2 regions of the Nocardioides sp. CF8 genome follow, and region 1 is predicted to be linked to the other one. Evidence: riboswitches for the same ligand, from Rfam matches in the RefSeq annotation. Region 1 holds a riboswitch; the other holds the start of a gene.

Region 1 (7,228 bases):
CGCCCGCAGCGACCAGCCGGCCGTGCCGCACGATGTGGACTGCCCAGCGCCCGTCGTCCTCGCGGCGCGCTGCTACGACCTCGGGGCACCCGGTGAGGGCGGAGAGCCGCTGGGTGCGCGCGGCCGCTCGCACGAAGGTGGCGAGCCGGTCGCGGTGCACTCCGGCCTCCTCGAAGCGATCCAGGTCGGCCAGGGCGGTCATCCGTCGCTGGATGGCATCGACGACCTCGTCAGGCCGATGGAGCAAGGTGTCGCGCAGCTGCCGGACGACCGCGGCATAGGTCGTCGGGTCGGCGCTGCCGTCGCAGGGGGACAGGCATCGCCCCATCTCGGCGAGGACGCAGGGGGTGCGGGAGGGATTGACCCCGATGTGGTCGGAGCACTGCCGGACGGGGAACGTCTCGTGCAGGGCGGCCAGGCACTTGTCGGCAGACTTCTTCGACGAGAACGGGCCGAGATAATCGGCGTCGTCGTCGAGCACGCGACGCACCAGGGACAGTCGCGGCCAGGGCTCGCGGGTGAGCTTGACGAAGTGCATCTTCTCCGGGAAGCGGGAGCGGCGGTTGTACTTCGGCTTGTGCTCGGCGATCAGGCGCAGCTCGCGGACCTCGGCCTCGAGCGGGGTGGCGCAGGTGATGGTGGAGACCGACTCGGCCAATCCGACCATCTCGCCCATCCGGGTGCGGGTCTCGGACGCGGTGAAGTAGGTGCGCACCCGGCTGCGCAGGTCCTTGGACGTGCCGACGTAGAGGACGCGCGCGCGGTCGTCGCGGAAGAGGTAGACGCCGGGGGCGTGCGGCAGTCCTTCGGCCAGGTGGCGCTTGCGGCGCTGGGCGGTGGAGACCCGGGAGGTGAAGGTCTGGAGCTCCTCGAGGGTGTGGACGCCGACACCGCCCAGTCGCTCCATCAGTCCGTGCAGCACGTCGACGGTCGCGCGCGCGTCGGACAGGGCACGGTGGTTGGGGGTCGTGGTCGCGTTGAACAGCTGGGCGAGCGAGGAGAGCTTGCAGTTGGGCGCGTCGTCGCGGGTGATCACGCGGCGGGCGAGCTTGGCCGTGTCGAGCACCTCGAAGGCGGGCCACGCCAGGTCCTGGGCGCTGGCGAAGTGGCGCAGGAAGCCGACGTCGAAGGGGGCGTTGTGGGCCACCAGCACGCTGCCGGCGGCGAACTCCAGGAACGCCGGGAGGGCGGAATCGATGGAGGGCGCGTCGCTGACCATCGAGTTGGTGATGCCGGTGAGCACGGCGATGAACGGCGGGATCGCCGCATGCGGGTTGACCAGGGTCTGGAACTCGCCGAGCACCTCTCCGCCGCGGACCTTGACCGCCCCGATCTCGGTGATCATCGACCCCGCCGCCGCAGATCCACCCGTCGTCTCGAGGTCGACCACGCAGAAGGTGATGTCGCGCAGCGGCCGGCCCAGCTCGTCGAAGCTGCGCTGGGCCTCCCATCGGGAGGTGGTTGCTGCGGTGGTCATGTCCACGACGCTAGGTCCGACCACCGACATCGTCGGGGACGCCGCGCCACTAGGCTGGATCCGTGACCACAGAACTGCCGACCTCGTCCCACCGCTGGCGCTGCGGCGGTTGCGGCAACCTGACCCGCTTCGACGTGACCCGCACACGGCGCACGACCGAGTTCTGGCACTTCGACCTGGCCGGCGATCACGCGGTGGAGTCCACCGAGGTCAGGGGCGAGTCCGTGGAGTCGGTGTCGTGCCGCTGGTGCGGGCGCGACGACGCCATCGAGATCGTGGACCGCAACGAGGCGGCCCTGCTCGGCGAGGACCCCACCACCAACCCTGGCTGAACACGCCTCCGGTCGCTCGCGACCGGCCGTTGTCGGTGCTCGGTGGCACGGTGCGTCACATGACGACACGAATCGATTGCGACAGCTGCCTGGTGCGGGGACTGGCCTGCCACGACTGCGTGGTCACCGTGCTGCTGGGGCCACCGCCCGAGCTCACCTTCGACGACGACGAACGCCGCGCCCTCGAGGCGCTGGCCGATGGCGGCCTCGTGCCACCACTGCGGCTGGTCCAGCCGGTCACGGGACCCATCGTGGAATCGGCCTGATCCGGCCTCGACGCCCCATCAGTCACGTGAGCCACACCACAGCAACGACACGCGGTCTGCATCGGGACGGAGATTGGCAGCAGTGCCGGGGGCGGACTACGCTGACCCCTCAGGTGATCGTGGAAGTGGGCCACTCGGGTCCGCGCGAGCACCGCGTCGAGTTCGATCCGTTGACCCCCCGGTCAGTGGATCGGAGCCGGGGAACCACTTCCCGTCTGGGGTGAATCGCCTCCAAGGACATGCGCTCGCGCATGCGGAGGAGGCGTAGGGCATGTCGTGCCCGAACCCGTCAGCTCACCCGGTAGACGTACGACACACAAGGGAGAACACCCGCTCGTGAATCACGACCGGATGCGACTCGGCAGCGCCTTGCTGGGAATCACCGCGATTGCCGCCATCGGAATCATCCCCGTTTCACCGGCCCAGGCTGACCCGGACATCAAGGATGTCCAGGCCAAGGTCGACCGGCTCTACCACGAGGCGGAGCAGGCCTCGGAGCGATACAACGACGCCAAGCTCGACCTCGCCGACCTCCGCAAGGACCTGTCGGCCCTCCGCAGCGACGAGCAGCGCCAGAGCGCCAGGCTCGACGCGGTCCGGGGCGAGGTGGCTGACTCGATCCTGCGCGGCTACCAGGGTGAGTCGATCTCCACCGTCGGCCAGGTCGTCGTGTCCGACGACCCGGGTGCCTTCCTGGGGCAGCTCTCGACCATGTCGGGCTTCAACTCCCTGCAGGACAACATGTTCGACGCCTACTCGACCGAGCTCGAGGCCCTCGACCTGCGCCGCGACGCCACGGCCGATCGTGCCGCCGAGATCGCGGAGACCACCGACGACCTCGCAGCCGAGAAGAAGACGATCGACACGAAGCTCGAGGAAGCCGAAGACCTGCTGGCCGACCTCGAGGCCGAGGAGCGTGAGCGTCTGATGACCTCGTCGCGCTCCGAGACCACGCGCATGCCCGCCTCGGTGCCCGCCTCCGGCAGGGCCGCAGCGGCGATCTCCTACGCCATGGCCCAGGTCGGCGACGCCTACGTCTACGGCGCCACCGGCGACAACGCCTTCGACTGCTCGGGCCTCACCATGCGCGCCTGGGGCGCGGCCGGTGTCGGTCTCCCGCACTCGTCAAGCGCGCAGTACGGCTCCGGCCCGCACATCTCCGCGAGTGCGCTGCAGCCCGGCGACCTGGTCTTCTACTACAGCCCGATCAGCCACGTCGGCATGTACATCGGCAACGGCATGATCGTGCACGCAGCCAACCCCGGCACCGGTGTGGCCGTCTCCGGTCTCCACTCCATGCCTTACGTCGGCGCGGTTCGCCCTGGCTGATCGCCCGACCTCGAAGACCGGTCGCCCACGTTGGTGGGTGGCCGGTCTTTCGCTGTGTGTGGGGCTGGTCGCAGCAGGCGTCTGGCTCGTCGGTGGCGACGAGCCCTACCGGGCCGACCTCTCCGACGACTCGGCTGCGCCGACGGCGCAGGCGGGCGCTGCGGCGGCCGTCGTCCAGGACCTCGTCCGGGCCCTGGCTGCAGGTCACCCCGACGCCGCTGCCGAGCTCGGGCGTCCGGACGATCCTGCGTCCGTCGGGCTCCTGAGGGCAGTCGCCGACAACGCGCGCGAGCTCGGACTCGTCGACCTGTCGGCGCGCTACGTCGACGAGGTCGGGGCGGTCGCGCCGGACGGTTCCTGGACCGCCGCCGTCGACCTGACCTGGGCGATCGACGGATTCGATGAGGAGCCGGCACACGCCGAGGTGCTCGTCGCGTTCGCGCCCGACGACGGGCGCGTCGCCATCACCGGCCTGGGCGGCGGCGACCGCATCTCGCCGTTGTGGCTGCGTGAGCGGCTGGTCATACGGCGTACACCCCGGGCCCTCGTGATGGCAGCCGGCGAGCAGGCCGCCCGGGAGGCGCGCGTCTACCTCCAGCGGGTCCGCCGAGCGGTCCCCGTCGTCCGGGGCGTGCTCCCGCAGTGGCGCCCCTCGGTCGTCCTGGAGGTGCCGGCGAGCAGCGAGGCGCTCGATGACGCGCTCGACGTCGCTGACGGGACGTATGCCGGTATCGCCGCGGTCACTGCCGCCGCCGACGGCTCCCAGCGCACGAGCGGGCCGGTGCGGGTCTTCGTCAACCCGGAGGTCACGGGGCGGCTGCGCGGCGCGGGTGCGCAGGTCGTGATCAGCCACGAGCTCGTGCACGTCGCCACCGACGCGACCACGGTCTCCCTCGATCCCTGGCTGCTCGAAGGCTTCGCCGACTACGTCGCCCTGCGCGACATCGGGCTGCCGTTGAGCACGACGGCTGCCCGGGCGCGCGCGCTCGTGCGCCGCGACGGGGTGCCCGACCACCTACCCGGCGTCGCCGAGTTCGACACCTCGTCCGACAGTCTCGAGGCCGCCTACGAGCTGGCCTGGCTCGCCTGTGTCGAGGTCGCTGCCCGGGTCGGCGAGCGCGGCCTGGTCCGGGTCTACGACGAGGCATCGGACGGTGCGACCACGCGCCGCGCTCTGGCGTCGGTGGGACTGACCCCGGGTGAGGTGCTCCGGGGGTGGCAGGTCCGGCTCAGGGGGCTCCGCCCGTGACCGCTCGCCGCTGCGCGCTCACCGTGACGCTGGTCGCGGTGGTCGGGTTCGTCGTCGTGGCGGCGCTCTGGGTGCCGTGGCAGCCGGTGCCGGGTGGTGCGCCCAGCGCCGTACGACCCGAGACGGTGTTCACGGCCGAGCAGATCAGGCGCGGCGAGGACTACGCAGCCTGGGCCCGTCGGTGGAGCCTGCTGTCACTCGCCATCACCCTCGTGGTGGCGTCGGCGCTCGGGTTCACCCGCTGGGGCGAGCGGCTGATGGAGCGGCTGCCCGGCCGCTGGTGGGCGAAGGTCGTGCTCGGCGTGCTCGCGATCAGCCTGCTCGGTCGGCTGGCGACCCTGCCGTGCAGCGTGATGCTGCAACGGCACCGGTTGGCCAACGGTCTGAGCACCCAGACGTGGGTCGGATATGCACGCGACGTGGCGACGAGCGAGGTGGTCGCCGTGGTCACCACGTCGGTCGGGCTGCTCGTGCTCCTCGGTGTCGCACGACGCTGGCGTCGCGCCTGGCCGGCGATCGCGGGGGGACTCGTCGGGGCGCTCGTGGTGCTCGGCTCCTTCATCTATCCGCTCGTCGTCGAGCCCCTGTTCAACGACTTCACGCCGCTGACCGACCCCGGGCTCAGGTCGGAGATCTTCGTGCTCGCGGACCAGCAGGGAGTACGGCTCGACGACGTGCTCGTCGCGGACGCGTCTCGGCGTACGACCACGCTCAATGCCTACGTCTCCGGCATCGGCAACACCAGGCGGGTGGTCGTCTACGACAACCTGGTCGAGTCGCTGCCGCGAGACGAGGCCCTGTCGGTGATCTCCCACGAGCTGGCGCACGCGGCGCACGGCGACGTCGTGATCGGTACGGCGCTGGGCGCCCTGGGAGGGGCCGCCGGAGTCGGCCTGCTGGGACTGGTCGTCACCACCCGTCGCAGACGCGGCCGACCGGGCCTGGCTGATCCGCGGATCGTGCCCCTCGTGCTGGCGCTCAGCGTGTGGGCGACGCTCGCGGCGAGTCCGCTGGAGAACGGCGTCAGCCGGCAGATCGAGACGCGCGCGGACGTGGAAGCGCTGAAGGCGACCGGGGACCCGGTCGCCTTCGTGGAGATGCAGAAGTTGTTGGCACTGCGCTCGCTGGCGGATCCGACGCCGCCTGTGTGGCTGCAGTGGTGGTGGGGGAGTCACCCCACGGTGTTGGAGCGGTTGGCGCTCGCGACCGAGGACTGACCTCAGATGTTGCGGCCGAGCTGCGGGGGGATCTCCTGGAACAGGGCGAGGACTTCCTCGCCGAACAGGCCGACGGAGACGATGATCGCAGCGGCGATCATCGCGACCATCAGGCCGTACTCGACGGCGGTCGCGCCGTCCTCGTCATGCTTGCGGGTCATCGTCATTGCTCACTCCTTGGGCCGGAACGTACCGAGGGCCGGCATCCGCGTGTGAACGCGGACACCGGCCCCAGGTGTTGGATCAGCGGCCCTGCATACCCGTGGTGACCTCGGTGAACAGCTTGACGAGCTCGTCGCCGAGGAGGCCGACGGTGAGGATGATGGCGGCGGCGATCAGCGCGACCATGAGGCCGTACTCGACGGCGGTGGCGCCCTTCTCGTCGTCACGGCGAGCGTTGAGCATGAGGCTGAGGAACTGGATCATTTCGATATCCCTTGTGTGTGATGAATGGTGGAGAGTCTTGGCCCGTCAGGCACCAGACCCGACAAGAAGAAGTCTGTCCGAGGGGCGGCGTCTGCGAATCGGATGATCGGTCGGGACCGCCTAGTCCCTTTTGACTACCGTGACGCAACCCACTGGACTGGACCGGGTGGTCCAGACGTGTGCGTCCGGCCGGCCGGTCAGAACCGCTGCGTCGCGACGTGGTCCAGGAGCCCCATGCGCATGGCCGCGACCAGCGCCTGGGCGCGGTTGGCGGCGCCGAGCTTCTGGTAGATGTGCGTGATGTGGGTCTTCGCCGTGGACTCGCTCATGAAGAGCCGGGAGGCGATCTCCCCGGTGCCCAGACCGTCCGCGAGCAGGGTCAGCACCTCGTCCTCGCGACCGGACAGCTTGGGGGTCACGGGTCCCGTGGCCCGGCGCATCATCGCCTCGCTGAGGCCGGTGCACAGGAAGGTCCTCGGGGCGACCGCCGCGTGCTTGGCGGCGCTCACCACCTCGGTCGCCTTGCTGTCCTTGCCGACGAAGCCGGACGCGCCGGCCTCCATCGCCGCGAAGATCTGGTCGTCGCCGGCATGCATGGTCAGCACCACGACGCCGGTCGTGGCGTTGGTGGCACGGATGGCGCGCACGACGTCGAGGCCGTGTCCGTCGGGCAGCTGGAGGTCGGTGACCACGACGTCCGGGCGGAGCTGCTCGAAGGCCACGAGGGCGTCGGCCACATTGCCCGCCTGACCGACGACGGTCGTCTCGGTGTCTCGTTCGAACGCGCGAGCCAGGCCCTGACGGATCAGCTCGTGGTCATCGACGAGGAGAACTGTGGTGCTCATGTCGAGTCATCCCTTCGGTGGCGACGTGGTGCTTGGTCTGGAGCAGCACGACGGTGCCACCCTCGGTTCGTGGCGAGATCGTGAGCT
Region 2 (7,228 bases), 1.7 Mb from region 1:
CGGGTGGCTCGGGTAGTCACCCTCGACCTCGAGGCCGGTGAGCGGCCACAGGGCCGGCGGCTCGGGCGTCTCGCCGGCGTCGGGCTCGGCCGAGGACGACGGGCTCGACTCGGGGGCTTCGTCGCCGCTGCAGGCAGCCAGCCCGGTCAACAGGGTGGTGGCGGCAAGGACAGCCATGAGGCGTCGCAGTCGGGGGTGCACGCGTTCTCCGATCACAGGGGTCGATCAGTGGGCAGAAGCTCGACGCCCAGTGTCGCTCCGGCGCCAAACGCGGCACGGAAGGCGCGCCCGAACAGTGGTCCCGCTCACACCGGGGCGACGCCGGCGACGAGGCGGTCGACGAGCCAGACCGTCGCGGTGATCGCGACCACGACGGCCGCACCGGCCGTCACGACCTGCCCGCGGGGCAGCCGTCGGAGCACCAGCACGATCGGGAACAGCAGCGCGACCAGTGCGAGCTGGACGAGCTCGATGCCGAGGTTGAAGGCGAGAAGCGCGCCCAGCAGGTCCCAGGACGCCCGCTCGTCGAGGCCGAGCGCGCCGGCGAAGCCGAGGCCGTGCAGCAGCCCGAAGCCGAACACGACCGGCAGCCGCCACCGCTCCCCCCGCCCGACCACGCCCAGCACGGCGACCACCACGATCGAGAGCGCGATGATCGGCTCCACGACCGCGGACGGCACCGACACCACCCCGAGCGCCGCCAGCAGGAAGGTGACGCTGTGGGCGGCGGTGAAGGTGGTCGCGGCCAGCACGACGTCGCGCACCGATCGGGAGGCGAGCAGCAGCGCGACCAGGAACAGCAGGTGGTCGAGCCCGAGGAGCAGGTGCTCTCCCCCGAGCACCAGGAACTCGGCCCACTGCCGCGACTCGTGGCGCTCGCCGGGCGTGATGGCGTGGGTGTCGTCCTCCCCCGTCAGCACCGTCGTCCCCTCGGTGCCGTCGAGGTCGTGGTGCACCAGCGTCCGGGTGCTGTGCACGAAGGTCTCCGAGTCGGGGAACAGCGCCGAGAACAGCGCGTGCGCTCCGCCGGGAGCGCCCTCGCAGTCGTAGCCGAGGGTGATCAGCGCGTGGGCACGCCCGTCCCGCTCGGTCCGCTCCGGTGCCGCGGTCGGCGTCGCCGTACACCTCACGTCGTCGTAGGCGACCTGGAAGCGTTCGGAGACGTACGCCGCCACGTCGGCCCGGTTCGCGTCGAGCTGTCGCACCTGCTCGGCCGGGTCCGTGGCGCCCCAGGCCTCCTCGCGGAGCTAGGCGGACTTCATCAGCAGGTCGTACTCGACCTCGATCTCGGCGCGGACGTCGACGCCGTCCACGGTCGAGACGTCCACCCGGGCCGTCGTCATCGCACCGTGCGCACCGGCGGGGGCGGCACCGGTGCCGAGCACCAGGACCGCCCCGACCAGCGCGAGGAGCAACCTCACCGAGCGAGCACCAGGTCGTCGATGCGGACCGGGCGGCCCTCGGCGTCGAGGGTGGCGAAGATGCTCGGGTCGGACGTGGTGGTGCCGCCGCCGGCCGAGCGGGCGGTGACCACCCAGGCGTAGGCGGTGCCCTGCTTGAGACCGGTCCACGGCACGCTGGCGACCTGGCCCGACGGCACCGTGGCCTCGCCGATCACGGTCGTCGGCGCGTAGACCGCGACCGAGTCGGTCTCGAGGCTGGTGGTGCGGCTGGTGAGGTCGACCGGCAGCACCATCGTGTCCTCCTGGCCGTTGTAGCGCTTGTCGATGTCGAACTCGGTTGCCCCGAAGTCGTCGAGCAGCGGCGAGTAGGTGTCGACCGACATCTCGCCGCGGTCGACGTCGAACTGCAGCATCCGGAAGAAGCTGGCGCCGAAGCGCAGCTGGTCCTGGGGGCTGTAGCCGCCGACCTCGGTGAGCCCGAGGCGGCCCGCGGAGACGGTGTAGAACTGGTAGTCCGCCAGCAGCTCGACGACGCCGTTGCCGATCGCGCCGACCTGCGGCTTCACGTTGGTGCCGACACCGTGCTCGTGTCCGGCGAGGATCAAGAACACGTTGGGGTTGTCGCTCACGATCGTGTTGAAGAGCATCGCGCCGTCAGGTGCGGAGAACGTCGACCCGCGCCCGTCCGGGCTCTTCGACGGCTTGATGTAGTCGTGGGAGAGCAGGATCCCGTTGCGGCCCGGGAAGCGCTTGAAGATCCCGTCCGCCCACTCCGCCTCGTCCCGGGTCACGCCGTAGGACAGGCCGACGACCACGAAGTCGATCCCGCCCGCGGAGAACAGGTCGAAGTGGTTCTGGTTGTCGCCCGGCTGCCACGGGCCGCCGTAGGACGCGTCCTGCCACCGCTTCGCAGCCTCGGAGTAGCGGTCGGGGCCGTAGTAGCGGTTGTAGATCGCCTCGGGTCCGTCCTCGGTGCCCGACTGGTTGTCGTGGTTGCCCGCGATCACGCCGTTGGCGACGCCCGCGTCGTCGAGCACCCGCTGCTGGCGCGACGAGACCTCCATCTCGCCGACGGCCTGCTGCTGCATGGCCGGGGTCGCGGGCTTGCGGATGTTGTTCTCGATGATGTCGCCGGTGTGGGCGACGTAGGCGATCTTGCGCTGCTCGGCGTTCGCCGCGACCCAGCGGGTCACGTCGCCGTACGCCTTCTCCCAGATCGCGCGCTCCTCGGCCGTCTCCTGCTCGACCGCGCCCTCGGACAGGTACTGCGTGTCGGTGTAGTGGACGAGCGAGAAGTCGTAGCCGGCCGGGTCGTCGAAGCCGGCCTTGCCGCTGGCGTCGAGGTCGTCGGCGAAGGGGTCCTCGCCGGTGACGAGGACGTGCACGAGCTGCCCGTCGAGGTAGCGCCCGTTGACGGTCGCCGTCAGCACGGTCGGCGCGTCGGCCGCTCCGCGCGCGGCGGACACCGGGTCCCACCTCTGCGCCTGGAGGTTCCACGCGTGCAGGACGGCGCGCCGGGCCGGGTCGATCGTGCCCTCCCAGCGCAGCACCGGTGCGGTCACCTTGCCCTTGATGGCGACGTCGAAGCGCTGGTAGGCGACGTCCGTGGCCGCCGCGGACGACAGCGTGCCGGCGTCACCGGGCGCCAGCACCTTGGTGCTCCCGATCCGCTGCTCCCCCGGGATCTGCAACGTGGTCGGCGCCTGGTCGGTGGTGCCCTGCCAGCCCTGGGTCGGGGTGAGGATCTGCGCCTGCGCGAAGGTCGCGGTCACCGGGCCGCCGTCGGGCTCGGCCACCGTGGCGCTCAGGGTCGCGGTGCCACCGATGTCGGTCGACCCGGAGGCGGGCCTGAGGTCGGACGGCACGTCCGGGATGCCGGCGGAGCGGAAGCTGATCTCGCGGGTCGCGGTGTTGCCGAGCGAGTCGGACGCCGTGACCGCGACCGTGTGGTCGCCCGCGGCCAGGCCCGGCCCGATCGGGGCGCCGAGCCCGACCGGCCGCCCGTCGAGGGCGTACGTCGCCTCGCCCTCGATCCCGCTGGCGTCGGCGAGCTCCACGGCCAGCGAGACCGCCGAGGTGATGGTCGAGCCGGCGGCCGGGGTGGAGCCGACGACCTCGGGAGCGGTGTTGTCGACGACGAGCAGGCGCGTGGCCGTCTCGCCGGTCGTGGACGTGGCCGCGAGCGTGTGCTCGCCGTCGGTCAGCGCGGCGGTGTCGAGGGCCGCCCGGACCCCGCCCTGCGGGGCGTCGACGGAGAAGGTCAGCTCGACCTCGCGCAAGGCGGTGGCCGACGACCCGCAGTTGCCGTCGCCCATCGAGTAGGACGTCTTGATGCCCTGGCCCGTCGCCGTACCGGACGCAGGCGTCAGCGCGATCTTCGAGATCGTGAAGTCGTCACGGTTCTGCCCGCACGAGCCGGTCGTGGTCCCGGTGACGACGGTGACGGTGTTCAGCCCCGGCACCAGCCGGTCGTTGGGGAACATCACGTCGACGCGCTGGTTGACGAAGTCGCCGCCCATCTCCGCCTTCACGCCGTTGACCAGCACGTGGTTGTGGTACTTCGCCTCGATCGAGTTGCTGCCGACGTCGAAGCTGAAGGCCGCGGCGCCGTGGCCCAGGGTCGGGGTCGTCGCCAGCGGGGAGCCGTCGACGGTGATGGAGGCGACGCTGCCGGGCGTGCCCGCGAGGAACGACGCGAGCACGGGCTGCTCACCGGCCGCGATGGTGCCGTCGGCCGGCATCAGGCGCGGAGCTCCGGCAGGGGCGTTGTTGACCGTGACCGTGTGCTCGGTCTGCGCCCCCGACTCGGTGACCGCGGTGAGGGTGTGCGCCCCGTTGGTCAGGGTGGAGGTGTCCAGCTCGGTGGTGAGGCCGGTGGTGCCGACCGGGTCCCCGAGGACGAAGAAGGTGAGGGTGGCGTCCTTGCGCAGCGACGTGTTCGAGCCGCAGCTGCCGTCGCCCATCGAGTAGGAGTACTCGTTCTCCTCACCGTCGGCGACCTCGCCGAGGAGCTCGAGCTACACGTTGCTCACGACGAAGTCGTCGTGGTTGGTGCCGCAGCTGCTCTGGATGGTGCCGGTCACGACCTGCACCGTGTTCTCGCCCTGGACGAGCGCGTCGTTCGGGACCTCGAGCGTCGTGCGCTCGTCGACCAGGTCGGGCAGGTCGATGCGGTGCTCGCCGTTGACGAGCAGGTGGTTGCCGTAGCGCGCCTCGATCGAGTTCGTGCCGACGTCGAAGCTGATCCGTGAGGTGCCCACCGTCGGCGTCGCCTCGAGCCGGCCCTCGTCGGCCCACAGCGAGACGACCGAGTCGTCGGCGGTGGTGGGCGTCGAGGCCACGGTCTGCGTGCCCTCGACGAAGGCACCGTCACGCGGGGACAGCGTCGCAGGCGCCAGCGCGGTCGCGCTGGGCTTCGGCTTCACGAGGAGCGGCTGGGTCGATGCCGGGGTGATGAACGCCCCCGTGGACAGCATCACGCCGGCCAGCGTCACCAGCAGCGCCAGCGCCCTGACCGGTCGGAGGTGGACAGGGCTCGCTGAGTTGCGGCGCATCGGCGCGCGTCCTTCCGTGAAGACCTCGAGAACCAGACGTGTGGACGGGCCCGAACGGCCGGCCGGCGCTCAATCTGGTCGCTCTTCGAGAACTCCCGGGGAGCCGGGTGCGACGCCTCGGCGAACAGCCTGCGAACCACCCTGCTCACGCCAGCGCCCATACCCACGCGCACACCACGCCCACGGCCCACCGGAGCCCCGCCCGAGCCCGCCCGGAGTTACCGAACAGTCAGGTGGCCCCCAGCCAAAATCCCCAGCCGTACCCTTCGGTAGCGCAAAGGGGGGCGAGCCGGGGCGGGCGTCGCGGCCGGCAGGGCAGAACCCTCGCCGGCCTGAAATGACGAACGGCTCGCCCGCTCCGAGGAGCAGGCGAGCCGTGTCAGGCAGCTTCGTCAGGCAGGCGCGTCAGCGCAGGGTGCCGGCGAACCAGGAGCTGGTCCAGGGCGCAGCCACGGTGACCCGCTGGCCGGAGCCGGGCGCGTGCACCATCATGGCGTGGCCGTTCTGGTAGCCGATGAAGATCGCAGCGTGGTAGACCCCGCCGGAGTTGAAGAAGAACATCAGGTCGCCGGGGCGCATGTCCTGCTTGGAGATGCGACGGGTGTGGGCCGCCTGCGCACCCGAGGTGCGCGGCACGTCGAAGCCGGCGCCGCGGTAGCTGTAGTAGATGAGCCCCGAGCAGTCGAACGCGTTCGGGCCGGCAGCGCCGTACGAGTAGGCGTCGCCGCGCTGGGCCATCGCGGTCTGCTGCGCGGAGGAGATCCGCGCGGAGAGGCGCTGGGCGGACCGCTGCCGACGCGAGGCCATGGTCTTGTCGTACTTCGTGACCTGGCTGTCGGAGAGGGCGACCGCGCCGGACCGGGTGGTCTGGCTGTCGGCAGCATGGGCGGGGGCGACGGCCACGGTGGTGGCCGTGACGCCCAGGGTGACGATCGTGAGCGCGCAGGAGCGCGCCATGCGACGAATCGCAGGCATGGCAGATTCCTTTCCCACGCCTGTGAGGTGAGCTGTCGGGTTGGAGCTGGAAAGTGCTCCGTCACTCGCGTGACTTCACCCCGAGCCGCGATCGTCGAGCGACGATCCCGGCGTGGAACCTGTGGGTCCCCCACTCCTGCCCGATGAATTCGTGTCTCGGGGGACGCTCCGGACGGGCAGGATTCGGCGAACCCGGAGCGGTGGTGCTCGAGCACGCTATGCATGCGAAAGCGCCGCCGTCCAACTCGAAATGCACGAAAAGACACCGCTCAGGCGTAGCGCGTGAGCGGTGTCTCAGTGCGGGAGTGACCCCCGTCTCGCCGCTGCTGTGAGCGGCGTCTCGCCGCCCGTGTGAGCGGCGTCTCGTCGTCAGCCGAGCTTGGCGCCGCCGTCGACGTAGAGCGTCTGGCCGGTGATGTAGGACGCCTCGTCGCTGCACAGGAAGGCCGCGGCAGCCGCGATGTCCTCGGGGAAACCGACCCGGCGGACCGGGTTGTGGTCGGCGTTGAGCTTGCGGAACTCCTCGACGTCCATCTTCAGCCGGGCGGCCGTCGCGTCGGTCATCTCGGTGGCGATGAAGCCGGGCGCGATGGCATTGGCGTTGATGCCGAACGGGCCGAGCTCGATGCCGAGAGTGCGGGTGAAGCCCTGCACGCCCATCTTGGCCGCGGAGTAGTTGGCCTGGCCGCGGTTGCCGAGCGCGGAGACGCTCGAGAGGTTGAGGATCTTGCCGTACTTCTGCTCGACGAAGTGCTTCTGGGCGGCCTTGGTCATGTTGAACGGGCCCTTGAGGTGGACGCCCATGACCAGGTCCCAGTCCTGCTCGGTCATCTTGAACAGCAGGTTGTCGCGGGTGATGCCGGCGTTGTTGACGAGGATGTGGATCCCGCCGAGCTCGTCGACGACAGCCTGGATCGCGGCCTCGGCGGCCGCCACGTCGGAGACGTCGCAGCCGACGCCGATCGCCAAGGCATCGTCGGTCAGCTCGAGCCGGCCAGCGGCTTCCTGCGCGGCTGCCTCGTCGAGGTCGACGATGGCGACCGACGCGCCCTCGCTGGCGAAGCGCTGCGCCGTACCGAATCCGATGCCGCGCGCGGCTCCGGTGATGACTGCGACGCGACCGTCAAAGCGACCCATGGTGACTCCTGACATCAAAGAACTGGACGGGCCGACCTTAGTACCCCCACGACCGCGCCTCGTCCCAGGCCAGCACCTCGCGCCAGTGCTCCCTGCGCGCGAGCGTAACCAGCGCGTCCTCGTCCTTGGTGACCGGGTCGAACGTCGAGAGCACGGCGC

What was found. Region 1 has a riboswitch for cyclic di-AMP ahead of CF8_RS13170 (C40 family peptidase). Riboswitches for the same ligand answer to the same signal wherever they lie in the genome.
Region 2: it holds a riboswitch for cyclic di-AMP, as region 1 does, so the genes downstream of both, CF8_RS20680 (C40 family peptidase) here and CF8_RS13170 (C40 family peptidase) in region 1, are expected to answer to the same signal.

The regions. Positions count from the first base shown of each region.
Region 1 covers NZ_CM001852.1:2,697,815-2,705,042, reverse strand. Annotated here, with positions in the region: gene CF8_RS13185 (DEDD exonuclease domain-containing protein) at 1-1,477, opposite strand, end outside; gene CF8_RS13180 (hypothetical protein) at 1,540-1,809, shown strand; gene CF8_RS13175 (hypothetical protein) at 1,869-2,075, shown strand; cyclic di-AMP (ydaO/yuaA leader) riboswitch at 2,234-2,398, shown strand; gene CF8_RS13170 (C40 family peptidase) at 2,412-3,404, shown strand; gene CF8_RS21060 (hypothetical protein) at 3,442-4,653, shown strand; gene CF8_RS13160 (M48 family metallopeptidase) at 4,650-5,870, shown strand; gene CF8_RS21590 (Flp family type IVb pilin) at 5,873-6,037, opposite strand; gene CF8_RS13155 (Flp family type IVb pilin) at 6,114-6,296, opposite strand; gene CF8_RS13150 (response regulator transcription factor) at 6,494-7,141, opposite strand; gene CF8_RS21055 (sensor histidine kinase) at 7,113-7,228, opposite strand, start outside.
Region 2 covers NZ_CM001852.1:960,707-967,934, reverse strand. Annotated here, with positions in the region: gene CF8_RS04735 (DUF3048 domain-containing protein) at 1-177, opposite strand, end outside; gene CF8_RS04730 (HupE/UreJ family protein) at 306-1,205, opposite strand; gene CF8_RS21840 (hypothetical protein) at 1,248-1,421, opposite strand; gene CF8_RS04725 (metallophosphoesterase) at 1,418-4,366, opposite strand; gene CF8_RS04720 (hypothetical protein) at 4,421-4,957, opposite strand; gene CF8_RS20680 (C40 family peptidase) at 5,363-5,932, opposite strand; cyclic di-AMP (ydaO/yuaA leader) riboswitch at 5,937-6,096, opposite strand; gene CF8_RS04710 (SDR family NAD(P)-dependent oxidoreductase) at 6,302-7,069, opposite strand; gene CF8_RS04705 (hypothetical protein) at 7,107-7,228, opposite strand, start outside.